2 regions of the Alysiella filiformis genome follow, and region 1 is predicted to be linked to the other one. Evidence: riboswitches for the same ligand, from Rfam matches in the RefSeq annotation. Region 1 holds a riboswitch; the other holds the start of a gene.

Region 1 (7,969 bases):
AACGAGTCAAACCTAATTGCTTTTGATTAAACCCTGCATCAAATAAAGCTTGAACCAGTCTATCAGAAAAGAATAAAGAATCATGTAAATTTTTATCATGCCATAAATCAATCTTGATATTTTTAACTTGTTCTAATAAAACAATATTATCATCTTCAACACCCCATATATATCTTAATGACTCTTCAGGGGTATAACGACTTGCTTTGATGCCTTTACTATGATTTGAATTTAAAAATTCAAAAGTCTCTGCGATATTAATAAAATAATAAGGGACATCAGAAAGTTGTTCTTTATTTTGAATATCATAAATATACACTTGGCTAAAATGCGTTTTACCTAAATTAAATTGGGAAATAATATTGTATAATTTTTCATTCATTACCAAATAACCACCTGTTATTCTAAAAAATATTTCTTCTTTTTGTGGTAAATTACTATAATTAATATCTGGCTCTTTAAACAATTTAATAGGTAAATGCTTAATCAACTCCCTATTTTGCCAAGCATCAAAAAATTTGAGATAAGGAATACGAATATTATCTAAAATTTGCTGTTCTTCATTGCTAATTTGACCTATTTTTTCTTTTTCATATAACCAAAACCGCTCTACACCATCAAATTCTTCAGTCTGCATAGCCATTCCGTAAGTATTGGCAACAGAATAATTTGTATAATCACACAACCACGCATAGTTTGACATAACTGCCTCTCTTCTAAAATTAAAAATTGACTCATCTTAATTCAAACAGCCTGAAAAAGCCTTGTTTCAACTTTTCAGGCTGCCTGAAATTTTATGCCTATTGTTGTGATACTGTTCATTTTTGTCAATTATTCTCGCATTCATGTTTGCTAAAAAATATCTCAATATTTCAATTGGCTGCTTTCAGGCTGCCTGAAACAATGGGGCGATTTTCACAATGCCACTTATTGCACCGTTTTCGCCTTTTTGCTATGCTCAAATATTCACAAACCACATGAAATCATTGGATTATGCAGCACGATTCCGAACGCCACGCATGGATACAACTCGCGCTTACCCCCCATATTGGCGCGGAAAGTTTCCTCAATTTGATTCAACATTATGGTTCAGCCAGCCAAGCCCTGCGCGCCAGCAGCAGCGAAATCGCCCAACTTGCCCACAATGGCAAAAAAGCCGCCGCCCATTGGCATGATACCCACAAAGCACAAGCCGCTACCGAAGCGGCTTTGTTGTGGGAGCAACATGCCGATTGTCGCCTGTTGCTGTTGTGCGATGACGATTACCCAATGATGCTCACCGAAGGCTTAACCGCGCCCCCCATTTTGTTTGTGCGTGGCAATGTGGCTTTGTTGCACAAACCTTCGGTGAGCATAGTGGGCAGCCGCCACGCCACACCGCAGGCTTTGCGGATTGCGCGGGATTTTGCTTTGTCGTTGAGCGAACGGGGCATTCCCATTATTTCGGGCATGGCAAGCGGCATAGACACCGCCGCCCACGAGGGGGCATTACAACATTCAGGCAGCACCATTGCCGTGTGGGGAACGGGCATAGACCGCATTTATCCACCACAAAACGAATATTTGGCACGACAAATTGCCGAACAAGGCGCAATCGTGTCCGAATTTCCTTTGGGAACGCGCCCTGTGGCAGGCAATTTTCCGCGCCGCAACCGCTTGATTGCCGCTTTGGGACGCGCGACATTGGTGGTGGAGGCGGCATTGGAAAGCGGCTCGCTGATTACCGCGCGGCAAGCCAGTGAAATGGGGCGCGAAGTGATGGCAATTCCCAGCAGCATAGACAATCCACACGCCAAAGGTTGCCACAAATTGATTAAAGAAGGGGCTAAATTGGTGGAAAGTTTGGAAGACATTTTGCAAGAATGCCCCAGTTTGTTGGCAAAATCATCAACAGCTTTATCCACAGCATTATCCACAAGGTGTCAGAAAATTACATCGCCCGAAAAATCGCCCAAAATGCTGCCTGAAAAACCTTTAATCACACCCCCATTGAATAACTTTGTGGACAAAACTGTGGATAATTTTGGGGACAATTTGGTGGATAAACGCCTTTTGCCCGTGTTGGAAAAAATTGCCCATACCCCCACACACCCTGATTTCATCGCCAATGAGCTGAATTTGCCCACTGCCGATGTGTATGCGGCTTTGTTGGAATTGGAAATGTTGGGGGAAATTGCGCCGATGTCAGGCGGGCGTTATCAGCGCATCAAATAATCCACCGAATGTACACAAGTTTATCCACAAGATTATTCGGCTGGCTGAAAGTAAATTGGCTCCCAAATGGCAATTTTTGATGATTTTTATGCACAGCTTATCCCCATTTTTATTCATGAAAAACGTGAACTCGGAATAAGTAACTGTCAATTTGCCAACAAACCCTCTCCCCAGCCCTCTCCCAAAGGGAGAGGGAGCAAAGTTACTTAAATTTATCAATCACTTTTATCCCAAACTCGCGTTAAAAAAAGCAGCCTGAAAAGCACAAAAACTTTTCAGGCTGCTTTTTGGCATGATGCTCAATCATCTAAATCGTGCCAATTTGCTTGGGCAACGATGGTGCGGTTTTCGCTTGCCCATTCGCCCAAATCAATCAACTGGCATTTTTCGCTGCAAAAGGGACGATGGGCGTTTTCAGGCAGCCACGCCACTTGGGTTTGGCAAGTGGGGCATTTCACATACACAATTTCGCTCATGATTTGCTGGGCTTTTCGGGGCGAACCCAGTTGTCCACCACCACTTGTTTGGCGCGCGCCACCACCAATTTGCCTGATTCGCAATCTTTGGTAATCACGCTGCCTGCGCCTGTGGTGGCTTTGTCGCCAATTTTCACGGGGGCGACCAACATGGTGTCTGAACCAATGCGTACTTCATCGCCAATTTCGGTGCGGTATTTGTTTACGCCATCATAGTTGCAAGTGATTGTGCCTGCGCCGATATTGGTTTTTTTGCCCACGGTTGCATCGCCAATGTAGCTCAAATGGTTGGCTTTGCTGCCGTGTCCGATGGTGCTGTTTTTGATTTCCACAAAATTGCCAATATGCACTTCGTCTGCCAACACGGCTTTGGGGCGCAAACGGGCGTAAGGACCGATTTTTGCGTTTTCGCCAATCACGCAATCTTCCAAATGGCTGAATGGTTCAACCACCGTGCCTGCGCCAATTTTGGCGTTTTTGATGAAACAATGTGCGCCAATTTGCACGTCATCGCCAAACGCGTTTTCGCCCACCAACACGCAGTTGGCGTCAATGATGACATCTTGTCCGTGTTTCAGGCTGCCGCGCATTTCAAATGTGGACGCTTGAATCAGCGTTACGCCTGCCGCCATTAAATTTGCCGCTTGATGTTGGCGATGAATTTGGTTCAATTCGGAAAGTTGCAATTTGTTGTTCACGCCCATTGCCAAGTAATGATGTGCCACTTGCACGGGGTGTACGGCAATGTGGTCGGCATTGGCAAGGGCAATCACATCGGTCAAATAATATTCGCCTTGCGCGTTGTTGGCGTTGAGCGCGTTGAGCCAGCCTGAAAGTTGCGCGTTGGGCAAAACAAAAATGCCTGTGTTGATTTCGGCAATGGCTTTTTGTTCGGCGTTGGCATCTTTTTCTTCCACAATGGCGATGACCTGATTTTGCGCGTTGCGGATAATGCGACCGTAACCTGTGGGTTCAGGCAGCACATCGGTCAGCAAGCCGACTTCATCGCCAGCCGCGTTGAGTAATTGTTGTAAAGTGGGTGCGTCAATCAAAGGCACATCGCCATACAACACCAGCGTTTTGCCCGTGTTGGGCATGTGGGGCAGGGCGGATTTGACCGCGTGTCCTGTACCGAGTTGTTCGGTTTGTTCCACCCAATTTGCTTGTGGATAAGTTTGCGCCAACTGCGCCAACACCTGCTCTTTGCCATGCCCAATCACCACATGCAGCGATTGGGGATTGAGTTGCAAAGCCGTGTCCATAACGTGGGCGAGCATGGGTTTGCCGCCAATTTGGTGCAAAACTTTGGGCATTTTGGAATACATGCGCGTGCCTTTGCCCGCCGCCAAAATGATGATGTGTAAATCAGACATGATGTATTTTCCTTAAAAAATGGGTTTTCAGGCAGCCTGAAACCGAATTATTCCGACTTTTGTGGCACAATCGCGTGCTGTTGTGGGCGATTACCGTGATAATGCGTGTTTTGCGAAGCCGCGCCATTGGTGTAATACACCCCAGTGCCAGCAGGGTATTTTTGGCGCAAAGCCGTAGCCCCATTGTCTTTTTGATAAGTTTCCCAAGTGCAAGCCGACAAAGCCGCGCCTGCCAACAAGGTGCAACACAAAAGTTTCATAGCCATTTCGTTTTCCAAAAAGTCAAATTGTAAGTCTTTTTGCCACATTTGGGGGATAAGTGGCAATTTATCCCCCATTTTCAGGCAGCCTGAACAAACTGCCCACAATTATCCACAAGCCATCATCGTCATCAAATATGAATTATCCACAAGCTCATTTTCACACAACAAATTGAAAAAACAATTAAAAAACCATTATCCACAGCAAAAGTCTGGACTCATACTCAAAATCATCATTTTAAATTTAAAAATAAGATTTTGGATTAAAACCATTTACAGCCACCACAAAAATTGCCACAATAGACCCTGTTTTAGTCGGGGTGCTGCAAACCACGTTTTGCGGCTGAGACTTACCCGTTGTACCTGTACAGTTAATGCTGGCGTAGGAAACTAAATCGTTGAAATTTTTGTTGATGCAAACAAAAAACCGATTGCCAGTTCGTGTGTGCAATCGGTTTTTTGCGTTTCAGGCAGCCTGACGGTACACGACAAAAACTTTTGGGTTACCACAAACCTACCCCCTCCCCCGCCAGCAGGGGAGGGAACAGATTTCAGCTCATTTCAGGCTGCCTGAAAACCCCATTTCCCTCAAAAAATCTTATCCACAAAGGAAAAAAAGACCATGAAAAAAACCTTCGTCCTGCTTTTTGCCATTTGGAACGTGTCGGCATACGCCGCCACCGAAGTGCGCCTTGCCACCCACAGCAGCTTTGATTTGCCCAAAGAACACATCGCCGCCTTTGAAAAACAACACGATGCCAAAATCGTCATTTTGAAATCGGGCGATGGCAATGAGCTGCTCAACAAACTCATCATCAGCAAAAAAAGCCCCATCGCCGATGCCGTGTATGGCTTGGACAACGCCAATGTGTCTCGCGCCCACCAAGAAAATCTGCTCGCTGCCAAGCAGCCTGAATCTGCCGCCACCGTGGTCAAATTGCCGCACGCCCTTGCCGTCAATTACGCCTTTGTGAACCTGAATTACGACAAAAAATGGTTTGCCGACAAAAAAATCCCCCTGCCCAAATCGCTGGCAGATTTGACCAAACCCGAATACAAAAACTTGGTTGTGTCGCCCAATCCCAACACGTCCACCCCAGCCATGGCGTTTTTGCTGGCAAACATTGGCGGCTTGGGCGAAGAAAACGCCTTCAAATGGTGGGCAGACATGCGTCAAAACGGCATTAAAATCACCAAAGGCTGGTCGGAAGCCTATTACACCGAATTTACGCTCAATGGCGGTTCGCGCCCCATTATGGTTGGCTACGCCAGCAGCCCTGCGGCAGAAGTGTTTTACAGCGAAGGCAAATTATCCACACCCAATATGGGCAATTTGTTTTTGCAAGGCGGCAATTATCGCCAAATTGAAGGGGCAGCCGTGTTGCAAGGCGCAAAGCAGCCTGAATTGGCAGCCAAATTGGTGCAATATTTGCAAAACCCATCGGTGCAAAAAGACATACCCACCAGCATGTGGGTGTATCCTGCGGTAAAGGGTGTGATGTTGCCGCCTGCCATGTTGCACGCCAATGTGCCGCCCACGCATTTTTCGCCCCAAGATGAGCGCGTTCATCGCCAACAAAAAGCATGGGCGGCACGTTGGACAAAGGTGGTGTTGAAATAATCCCCCTGTTTGGGCGCATAATCTTGTGCATGACGTGTGGATAAGCCATTTAAATATTTCATTTTATTTTGAAAAATGAGTTTGCTTAAATTTTAGGCAAATTCATGTTTCGTGATGCAAAAAGGCTGTCTGAAACGCCAAAATCGCATTTCAGGCAGCCTGTTTTTCAATTTAAATCAATAAAATCAGATTTTTTCGGCAAAATACTTCAACACACGCACCAATTGTGAAGCGTAAGACATTTCATTGTCGTACCACGCCACGGTTTTCACCAATTGGTTGTCGCCTACGGTTTGTACGCGCGTTTGGGTTGCGTCAAACAAAGAACCAAAGCTCATGCCCACAATATCAGATGACACCAATTCTTCTTCGGTGTAGCCAAAAGATTCATTGGCGGCTGCCTGCATGGCGGCGTTCACTTCTTCTTTGGACACTTTTTTGTTCAACACGCACACCAATTCGGTTAAAGAACCTGTGGCAACGGGAACGCGCTGTGCCGCACCGTCCAATTTGCCTTTCAATTCGGGAATCACCAAGCCAATGGCTTTGGCTGCGCCTGTGCTGTTTGGCACAATGTTGGCGGCGGCAGCGCGCGCACGGCGGAAATCGCCTTTGCGGTGTGGTGCGTCCAAAGTGTTTTGGTCGCCTGTGTAGGCGTGAACGGTGGTCATCAAACCTTGCACCACGCCAAATTGGTCTTGCAACACTTTTGCCATAGGAGCAAGGCAGTTGGTGGTGCAAGATGCGGCAGAAATCACGGTTTCGCTGCCGTCCAAAATGTCGTGATTGACGTTGAACACCACGGTTTTCACATCATCGCCACCTGGGGCGGAAATCACCACTTTGCGTGCGCCTGCGCGAACGTGGGCTTCGGCTTTGTCTTTGGAAGCAAAAAAGCCTGTGCATTCCAACACCACATCAATGCCCAAATCGCCCCAAGGCAATTCTTCGGGATTGGGTTTGGCAAACACCAAGATTTCTTTGCCATTCACGACCATTTTGTCGTCTTTCAATTCAGCCGTGCCTTGAAAGCGACCTTGTGTGGTGTCGTATTTAAACAAATGCACCAACATATCGGCTGGGGTCAAATCGTTTACGGCAACCACTTCAATGCCTTCGGTTTGAATAATGCGGCGCAACGCCAAGCGACCAATGCGACCAAAACCGTTAATTGCAACTTTAACGCTCATCGTGTTCTCCATCATAAAAGATTGGGTTAGGAAAGCCCTATTTTCCCATAATGGGGGGCTTTACTCAAACGTTTGCTTGGATTTTATTTTCAGGCTGAAATTTTTGCAAAACTCGGTTTGTAGGGGCTGATTTCATATCTGCCCTGTTGCGATTTGCCGCAATTTTTATTTTTATCAATAAATTGAGAAAGGGGCGGATATGAAATCCGCCCCTGTGTCAGTTTGAAAGTGGGTTTGGCAAAGGTTTCAGGCTGCCTGACGGTACACGACAAAAATTGTTTGGTTGCCCACAATCTGTTCCCTCCCCCGTCTGGCGGGGGAGGGTTAGGGTGGGGGTGGCACATTGGCTTTCTAACCCCCACCCCAGCCCTCCCCCTTGCATAGGGGGAGGGGAGGTTGTGGCAACATCAAAAATTGTCTGAAAGGCTGCCTGAAATGCCCACGCGCCCTTATTGTGCCGTTTCGGTTTTGTCGTTTTTGTGTGATGGGGATACGGGTTCAGGCGGTAATTGCAGCGGCAAAAGCAAGCTCAAAGGGCGTTCTTTGGCAATGCGGCACACGCATTTGATGATTTCCCACCAACTGTCCACTTGGCTTTCGCGCGAACGCAATGCCACCCACATGGTAATGGAAAAGCTGACCGCCAAATTCACCGCACCAATAGCCAACACACAGCACACCAGTTGAATCATCATGCCCCAGCCCAAAGCACCACTCACGCCAGCATAGCCCACATTGGCAGACGAAAACGCCACATGGCGAATGTCAAAAGGCAAACCTGTGATGTGTCCCACAAAGCCCGTCATGCCCAGCAGCATGCCAAAACACAAATTAC
Region 2 (7,969 bases), 480 kb from region 1:
AATTGGCAAACGGGCTTTGGTGTTGGTCTATGAACACAAAATCCAGATTTTTGTGTTGCGCTTCAATCGCTTCAAAATTGTAAAAACACAGCCATGCACCGTCTAAATCCTGATTATTCAACAGATTATCAATGTGATGAAAATCGGCTTGCACAAATTCAATTTGGTTTTCAGGCAGCCTGAAACCTTGTTTTTCCGCATAACGGCGCAAAATTTCGTAGCCAATGCGATTGGTTTTGGGTTCGGCGGCTGGGGTGCAAATCCGCACTTTTTCGCCATTTTGTAATTTGGCAACACGGTCGTGGCGCAACAAAACGCCCCCATCTGTTTCAAAAAAGCAGCCCAATGCACGCAATTGTGGGTGATGGTGTTCAAACAAATGCAGTGGCTCATTGCTGTGTAAATCAATGTTTTCTTTGAGTAAATCTTCAAATCCATCATAATGATCGCTCGGTTCAATCAATTCAACAGCAATACCATGTTCGGCATAACGTCCGCTTTGAATGCCTGCAATCATGGGCAAGTGGTCGGGATTCAAAAACCATTCCAGAGTGATTTTTAAGGTTTGCATGATGTTTTATCCTTTTGAAAAATAAGAAAAATATTTTCAAGCAGCCTGAAAATCCGCCATCGCCCAATGATTGACCGCGCCATGACCGTGTCCCACACCGATGGGGTGGGAAATGGCATCGGTAATCGCTTGTTTTGACAATGAAATCGCGCTTAAAATGTCTTTGCCTTTTGCCAATTCCGCCACAATGCACGCGGAAAAGGTGCAACCCGTGCCATGCGTGTGGCGTGTGTTAAAACGCGGCTGTTCCAACACGGTCATTGTTTCGCCTGAAAACACCCAATCGCGGCATTTCAGGCTGCCTGAATTGCCCAAATGTCCGCCTTTGATGACAATGTGTTGCACCCCAAAATCGCGTAAAATCCGCGCGGCGCGTTCGGCAGATGCGTCATCGTGTACCGCCACGCCTGTCAGCATTTCGGTTTCGGGCAAATTGGGCGTGATGATGTCCGCCAAAGGCAGCAATTCGCGTTTCAAGGCGTGCAATGCACTTTCTTGCAACAGGGGCGCACCGCCTTTTGCCACCATCACAGGGTCCAACACCAATGTGCCAAATTTTTGTTTTTTAACTGAATTTGCCACACATTCAATCATTTCAGCCGTGCCCAGCATGCCGATTTTGTACGCGCTGATGTCAAAATCCGCACCGATGGACTGAATTTGCGCTGCCACATTTTCCAATGAAATCATGTGAATATCATCAACACCCAAAGTGTTTTGTGCCGTAACTGCCGTAATCACACTCGTGCCAAACACGCCGCGCATTTGAAACGTCTTCAAATCCGCCTGAATGCCTGCACCGCCGCCGCTGTCCGAACCTGCAATGGTTAAAACTTGTTTTGTCATGATTTTTCTCCTAATTGAATGATTTTTATTGAAAAATTGAATTTCAGGCTGCCTGAATCTTCATTTCATTTAAAAAAACAAAATAAATCAAAGCATTGAAATTTTCGCCATGTGTTGCACTTGCTCGCTTGTGATGCCAGCCAATGTGTCCAACAAACGCCATGCAAACGTGCCAACTTGATGATTTTGCAAATTTTTCGCTGCCAATTCGCCAGCCACCGCATACACCGTACACGCCTCACAAACCGCCTCAAACGCCTGTTCACGCGGCGCGACCGCCAAAAACGCCCCCACCACCGCGCTCAACAAACACCCCGATGCCGTAACACGCGCAAAAAAATCCACCCCATTTACCAAACGTGCCACGCGCACCCCGTCCGAGACATAATCCACCGCACCGCTCACCACCGCCACGCATTGCCATTTTTGCGACACCGTTTGGGCAATTTGCGCCACATCGCTCTCGCCCGAACCTGCGTCCACGCCTTTGCTTTGCCAAACCATACCTGCCAAATGCGCCATTTCGCCTGCATTGCCGCGTATTGCTGAAAATGCGATGTTTTCGCGGAATTGGGCGACCGTTTCGCGGCGTAACGTGCTGGCAGCCACCGCCACAGGGTCAAGCACCACAGGCACATTGGCGCGATTTGCCGCCACACCAGCCACCAACATCGCTGCCACTTTTTCATCAGACGGTGTACCCAAATTCAACACCAAAGCCCCACTGATTGCCGCCAATTCCGCCATTTCGGCAGGGCTTTGCGCCATCATGGGCGTTGCCCCCAATGCCAGTAAACCGTTTGCCGTGAAATGAGCGGATACCAAATTGGCAATGTTGTGAATCAAAGGTTGATGTTCACGAACTGCATTTAAATAATGAAAATTCACGGTTTTTCCCTTTGTTGGTTTTCAGGCAGCCTGAAATGGGTTTAACTGAAAAAATACAACCCCACCATCGCCACCAAATATACCCACCCCAATACCGCCAAAGCCAAAATCCACACCGATTGTTTGCCGCATTGTCCGTGCAAATGCCAAGTCAGCCACGCAAACACAGGCGCAGAAACAAAACTTGCCGTCATCGCAAACGGAATCATTTTGCCAATCGCATTATTGAAAAATTGCATGACCAACCACGCGCCCAGCAAAGCGGCAAGTGTCCAATAGCGCAAATGTTTGGCTTCGCTTGCAGGGTCTGATTTTTGTTGGGTTAATAAGATGAAAGCCTGATGATTGCCGCGTGAATAACCGTCCACCGCCACAATGGTTGTGCCATAAATGCACATCAATGCCATGAAAGTCATGGGCAAACGCGTCCATTCGCCCATGGACTGTGCGTACAGATTCAGGAATTGCCCAACAAATTTGCCGCCTGATAAGGGTTCGGTATGTTGCCCATATTGCACCCATGCGCCCAATGCCATAAACATCAACGCCAAAACAATAGTCATGGCATAACTCACATGAAAATCACGGCGATATTGGTGGCGATAATCGGGCGAAAGGCGCACCTTTTCCACCACCCAAAATGAACTGGACACACTCAATTCCATAGGCGCAGGCATCCAGCCCATCAAAGCCACCAAAAACGGTACGGCAGCCCATACCCATGGCGACGGTTCGCTGAACGTTTCAGGCAGCTTGTGTTCAGGCTGCCCCCACGCCATGCCCAATGCCAACACGGTAATCAGGGTCAATATCAGCATAATCCATTTGGAAACGCGGTCTAATTTTTGATATTGCTTGCCCCAAAGCAAAATGATGAAACTGAAAATAATCAGCGTATTCAGCCAACTTAACGACCAATCCACAGGCAGCATCATGCCCAGCAGCACCGCCGACAACAATGTGCCGCCTGCAATATTCACAAGGGTGGCAAACAAATTAAACAAGAAAAACAAAATCAAATAAAATCGCCCACATTCCGCATAGCCTTGTAACAGGTTTTTTTGATTCAAAATGCTGTAATCAAATGCCAAACGGAAAAAAGGGTATTTCAATAGATTAACCAAAACAATCAAGCCAGCCAATTGCCAGCCGTAATACGCACCAGCCTGTGTGGACGCAATGATGTGCGACCCACCCACGCAAGACGATGCCATGATGACACCCGGTCCATAACGTTGAAAAAGTTGATTTTTTTGCATGAGACTGTTCCCAAAAACGGGGAACAACCGCGAACCAAACAGAAAACAAGAAACAGCACCCTTATGCCACGAAAAACGCGTACACAAAGGTGCTGCATGAATGCGATAAACAAACAAAATGGTTCATAATCATTAGTTTCCTACGCCAGTATTAACTGTATCAGGTTCAACGGGTGTTTCTCAGCCGCCCATTCAGGCAGCACCCCGACTAAAATATCAAGAAACTGTATTCTAATTCAAAATCATGAAATTGTCTGTAATTTATTTTTCAGATGCGCTTTTTGTGCCACGTTGGTGCAAAATCGCCATGCTCAAAGTCGCACCAATAATCAAAACCATGCCCACGCCCGACACCAACGACAACCTTTCGCCCAACAAAAGCATCGCCAAAATGACCCCAAAAACGGGTTCAAGCGCAATCAGCAAACCCGATACATTGGCTTGTGCGCCGCTCATGCCCTTGTTCCACAGCCAATAGGCAAACCAACTGCACCCCACGCCCAAATACAGCAAACTGAACACGCCTTTCGCCTGCCAGTTTACCGACAGGTTTTCAGCCAGCCCCAAACTGAACGGCACACACAAAATCGCCGCCAAAACCAATGAAACCGATGTGTAAGCAGGTGCGCCAATTTCGGCAATCAATTTTTGTGTGGGACGATATGCCGCACAGAAAAACAATCCTGCCAATAAAACCAAAACACAGCCAAATAAATCTACCGAACCGCCTTCGCCATGTCCGCCCCACACCAGCAAACCCACGCCCATAAAAGCGATTGTGCCACACAGCCAATCCCACCATTTGGCTTTGTCGCCAAAGAAAAAATGCCCCAGCAGCACCATTAAAATCGGTTCAAGCCCCACTATGGTGGTTGCGCTGGCGGCTGATGTGTATTTCACGCCCATAAATTGCAACATCAGCACCAAAACATAATTGATAAACGACAAGAAAATCAAATTCTTCCATTGATTTTTGGGGATTTTGCCCAAATGGCGGCGGCAAGTGGGCAACACAATCAGCGCGGCAATCACAAAACGCGCTTGTACCATCAATGCCGCGTCCAGCATTTCGTAGGCGTATTTGGCGGCAACAAAGGAGCTGCTCCAAATCACGATTGCCAACATTTGATACAACAATAACATCTTGTTTCCTTATTGTTTTAAAAAAATTTCAGGCTGCCTGAAAAACCATTTTCGGCATTTCAGGCAGCCTGAAAATCACATTCTCCACATCACGCCAAATGCGATACGGGCAAAGAAGTGGTGTTTTTCACCGATTTCATCACAAAGCTGGATTTGGCATCGCGCACACATTCGTGTGAGAGCAATTCATCTAACACAAAATGGGTAAAATGCTGCATATCGGTAAAAAAGGCGTGCAACAAATAATCGGTTTCGCCCGTCAGCGCATAGCACGCCAGCACGGGCGACCAATTACCAACGGCATGGGCAAATTCTTCACGCGCATTGGGGGCTTTGTTGATGGCAACGCTGATGAACACCTGTAAATCCAAACCCACCGCTTGCGGCGAAAGCAATGCCGCATAACGCATAATAATGCCCGATTCTTCCAACTGCTTCAAACGGCGCAAACAGGGCGATGGCGACAATGCCACACGCTCCGACAATTCCACATTGCTCAAACGTCCGTTTTCTTGCAAGGCTTGCAAAATTTTTAAATCGGTTTTATCCAAAGTGAGGGTGGTCATGGTTGTTCCTTTTTATGGTTGGGATAAGACAAATTTATCTTATCACAATTTAACCTGATTTAAAGCAATTTTTGGATTAAAGTGGGATTTTATCGGCATTTTATTGCGTTCAGGCTGCCTGAAAAGGCTTTATCAGCCTTGCCATTGCCAATTACTCTGAAATGCGCCAAACACCGCGTTGGGGTATTTGTCGCGCCCCAAGCTGCCGTTGTAACGTGCCAAGGCATTGTGCATATTGCCGTTTTCCATATTGTTGTAGTGGCGCAAAATGGTGCAGCCATAGCGCAAATTGGTGCGAATATCAAACAAATTGTGGTCGGCGTGTCCGATGTATTTTTGCCAAAAGGGCATGACTTGCATTAAGCCTTTTGCGCCCACGCCGCTCACGGCATATTGGCGAAAACGGCTTTCCACTTGAATGAGACCCAAAATCAACTGCGTGTCCAAATCGGCACGGCGCGATTCGTATTGCACCATAATCAGCAAACGGCGGCGTGCCAACTCGCTGTCGGGCATAAATTGCACCAAACGCGCCGACATTTCATTGAGCCAACGCTGCCCATCAATGGCGTGTTCAAACACCAAACGGGGTGGGCTGGCATTGTCCACCGAACCTCGCATGACCGAGGCGATGTCGTCCGACAGGGTTTCTTCGCGTTGTGCGCCTGCCTGAATGTGCGGTGCCAGCAACAGTGCGCCCGTTCCCAATGCGAATTGGCGGCGTGATAAATTCAAATTGCGCGTCATTCATTTTCCTTTACAAAAAAGCCACAGCGCGAAAATAGTCAATTTACACAAAAATTGCAATAATGCGGATAAAAAAATCTTGTTTCAGGCAGCTTGCTGCGCCGCGAATGGTATAATTGCCCCATTTTTGACGCACAACGAGCCCAACCATGCACTACGACCACATCACTTTTCATTTGGACGCGGATTATCCCGCCGATTTGCCCGCGCATCACGCCACACACCACATGGGTTTTTATTTTGCATGGGCGGTATCGCAAAATCTGCACAGCGAAGCGGCGGCAAAATTGCCCCAATTTGATTTATTGCAAGGCGGTTTGATTTCAGGCAGCATTTTCGTGTTAAATCAACTGGGTGGCGGCATAGACGAAACCTGTTTCAACGATTTGGGCAAACGCTTTACCCAATTTTATTATCACGATGACGATGAAGGCTACGGACATTTTCTCAACGACTATTTCAACACATTGAATTTAAAAGACGAAAGCGAATTTTATCGCACCGAAGACAACGCCGAAAACCAACAACGCCTGAATCAAACCTTTCAGGCAGCATTTGAACAATGGCAACACAGCTTAGCATAAAAAACCATGAAACTCATCATTTTAGACCGCGATGGCGTGATAAACCACGACCGCGATGATTTTGTCAAATCGCCAGACGAATGGCAAGCCATAGAAGGCAGCATGGACGCAATCGCCTTTCTCACCCAAGCAGGCTACACGCTGGCGGTGGCAACCAACCAATCGGGCATAGGTCGCCAATTTTTTACCGTGCAAACGCTCAACGAAATGCACAGCAAAATGCACAAATTGGTGCAACAAGCAGGTGGCGAAATCAGTGGCATTTGGTTTTGCCCCCATTTGGCAGAACACAAATGCGATTGCCGCAAACCCCAATCGGGCATGATTGTGGATATTTTAGAGCGATTTCAAGCCAATGCCGAAAACACATGGTTGGTGGGCGACAGTTTGCGCGATTTGCAAGCCATTGCCAATGTGGGCGGCAAACCCGTGTTGGTACGCACAGGCAAAGGCGAAAAAACCCTTGCCAAAGAACGCGATAAGCTGCCTGAAAACACCTTAATCTTTGACAGCTTATTGGCATTTTCCCAATTTCTCATTCAAGAAGACGAAGAATGTTAATCATCAAAAACCTCATTCATTGGCTGATATTGTTGGTCAGTGCCATCATCATGTTTGTGTGTGTGCTGCCAGCCGTTTTCATACCACAGGGCGCAAACAAAGTGGGACGCGCATGGGCAAGATTGCTGTTGTGGTCGCTGAAAAACATCGTTGGCTTAAAATACGAAGTGCATGGCGCGGAAAACATCCCCCAAAATCCTGCCATTATCTGTTCCAAACACCAAAGCGGTTGGGAAACATTGGCTTTGCAAGAAATTTTCCCCTTGCAAGTGTATGTGGCAAAAAAAGAATTGTTTTTGATTCCCTTTTTTGGTTGGGGCTTGAAAATCGCCAAAACCATAGGCATAGACCGCAAAGCAGGCGCACAAGCCACCGCCCAATTACTGCAACAAGGCTTGGCGCGTAAAAAGAAGGCTTTTGGATTACCATTTTCCCCGAAGGAACACGAATGCCTGTGGGCGAACGCGGCAAATACAAAATTGGCGCAGCGAAAATGGCGAAAATGTTTGAGATGGATTTGGTGCCTGTTGCGCTCAATAGCGGCGAATTTTGGGCGAAAAATGCGTTTTTGAAACGCGCAGGCACCATTACCGTTGTGATAGGCAAGCCCATTTCCCACACCGCAGGCGATGAACGCGAATTGATGAAATTGTGCGAAAATTGGATTGAAGAACAACAAGATAAAATTACCAATCCCATTTATTTGTCGCAAAAATAGGACGGCATTTCAGGCTGCCTGACATTACCCTAAAAATCGGTTGTGCCTTTGGCGACTTACTTTTTAAAAAAGTAAGCCAAATAAAC

Evidence for each region. A riboswitch is a leader RNA that binds a small molecule or an ion and turns the genes downstream of it on or off. The one in region 1 is predicted to bind thiamine pyrophosphate.
Region 2: linked by a shared signal. The riboswitch ahead of H3L97_RS05005 (NRAMP family divalent metal transporter) and the one ahead of H3L97_RS02640 (thiamine ABC transporter substrate-binding protein) in region 1 are both predicted to bind thiamine pyrophosphate.

What each region holds. Positions count from the first base shown of each region.
Region 1 is NZ_CP059564.1:518,831-526,799, forward strand. Features, by position in the region: gene H3L97_RS02610 (imm11 family protein) at 1-703, opposite strand, end outside; partial or broken gene dprA (DNA-processing protein DprA) at 994-1,878, shown strand; partial or broken gene H3L97_RS12170 (DprA-like winged helix domain-containing protein) at 2,068-2,214, shown strand; gene H3L97_RS02620 (hypothetical protein) at 2,281-2,424, shown strand; gene yacG (DNA gyrase inhibitor YacG) at 2,514-2,690, opposite strand; gene glmU (bifunctional UDP-N-acetylglucosamine diphosphorylase/glucosamine-1-phosphate N-acetyltransferase GlmU) at 2,687-4,063, opposite strand; gene H3L97_RS02635 (hypothetical protein) at 4,111-4,401, opposite strand; TPP riboswitch at 4,630-4,729, shown strand; gene H3L97_RS02640 (thiamine ABC transporter substrate-binding protein) at 4,946-5,944, shown strand; gene gap (type I glyceraldehyde-3-phosphate dehydrogenase) at 6,130-7,134, opposite strand; gene H3L97_RS02650 (hypothetical protein) at 7,224-7,427, opposite strand; gene H3L97_RS02655 (site-specific recombinase) at 7,584-7,969, opposite strand, start outside.
Region 2 is NZ_CP059564.1:999,187-1,007,155, reverse strand. Features, by position in the region: gene H3L97_RS05020 (ABC transporter substrate-binding protein) at 1-571, opposite strand, end outside; gene thiD (bifunctional hydroxymethylpyrimidine kinase/phosphomethylpyrimidine kinase) at 608-1,417, opposite strand; gene thiM (hydroxyethylthiazole kinase) at 1,505-2,305, opposite strand; gene H3L97_RS05005 (NRAMP family divalent metal transporter) at 2,347-3,564, opposite strand; TPP riboswitch at 3,685-3,781, opposite strand; gene H3L97_RS05000 (DMT family transporter) at 3,826-4,701, opposite strand; gene H3L97_RS04995 (Lrp/AsnC family transcriptional regulator) at 4,797-5,273, opposite strand; gene H3L97_RS04990 (lytic transglycosylase domain-containing protein) at 5,406-6,020, opposite strand; gene H3L97_RS04985 (DUF7832 domain-containing protein) at 6,170-6,604, shown strand; gene gmhB (D-glycero-beta-D-manno-heptose 1,7-bisphosphate 7-phosphatase) at 6,611-7,165, shown strand; partial or broken gene H3L97_RS04975 (lysophospholipid acyltransferase family protein) at 7,159-7,883, shown strand.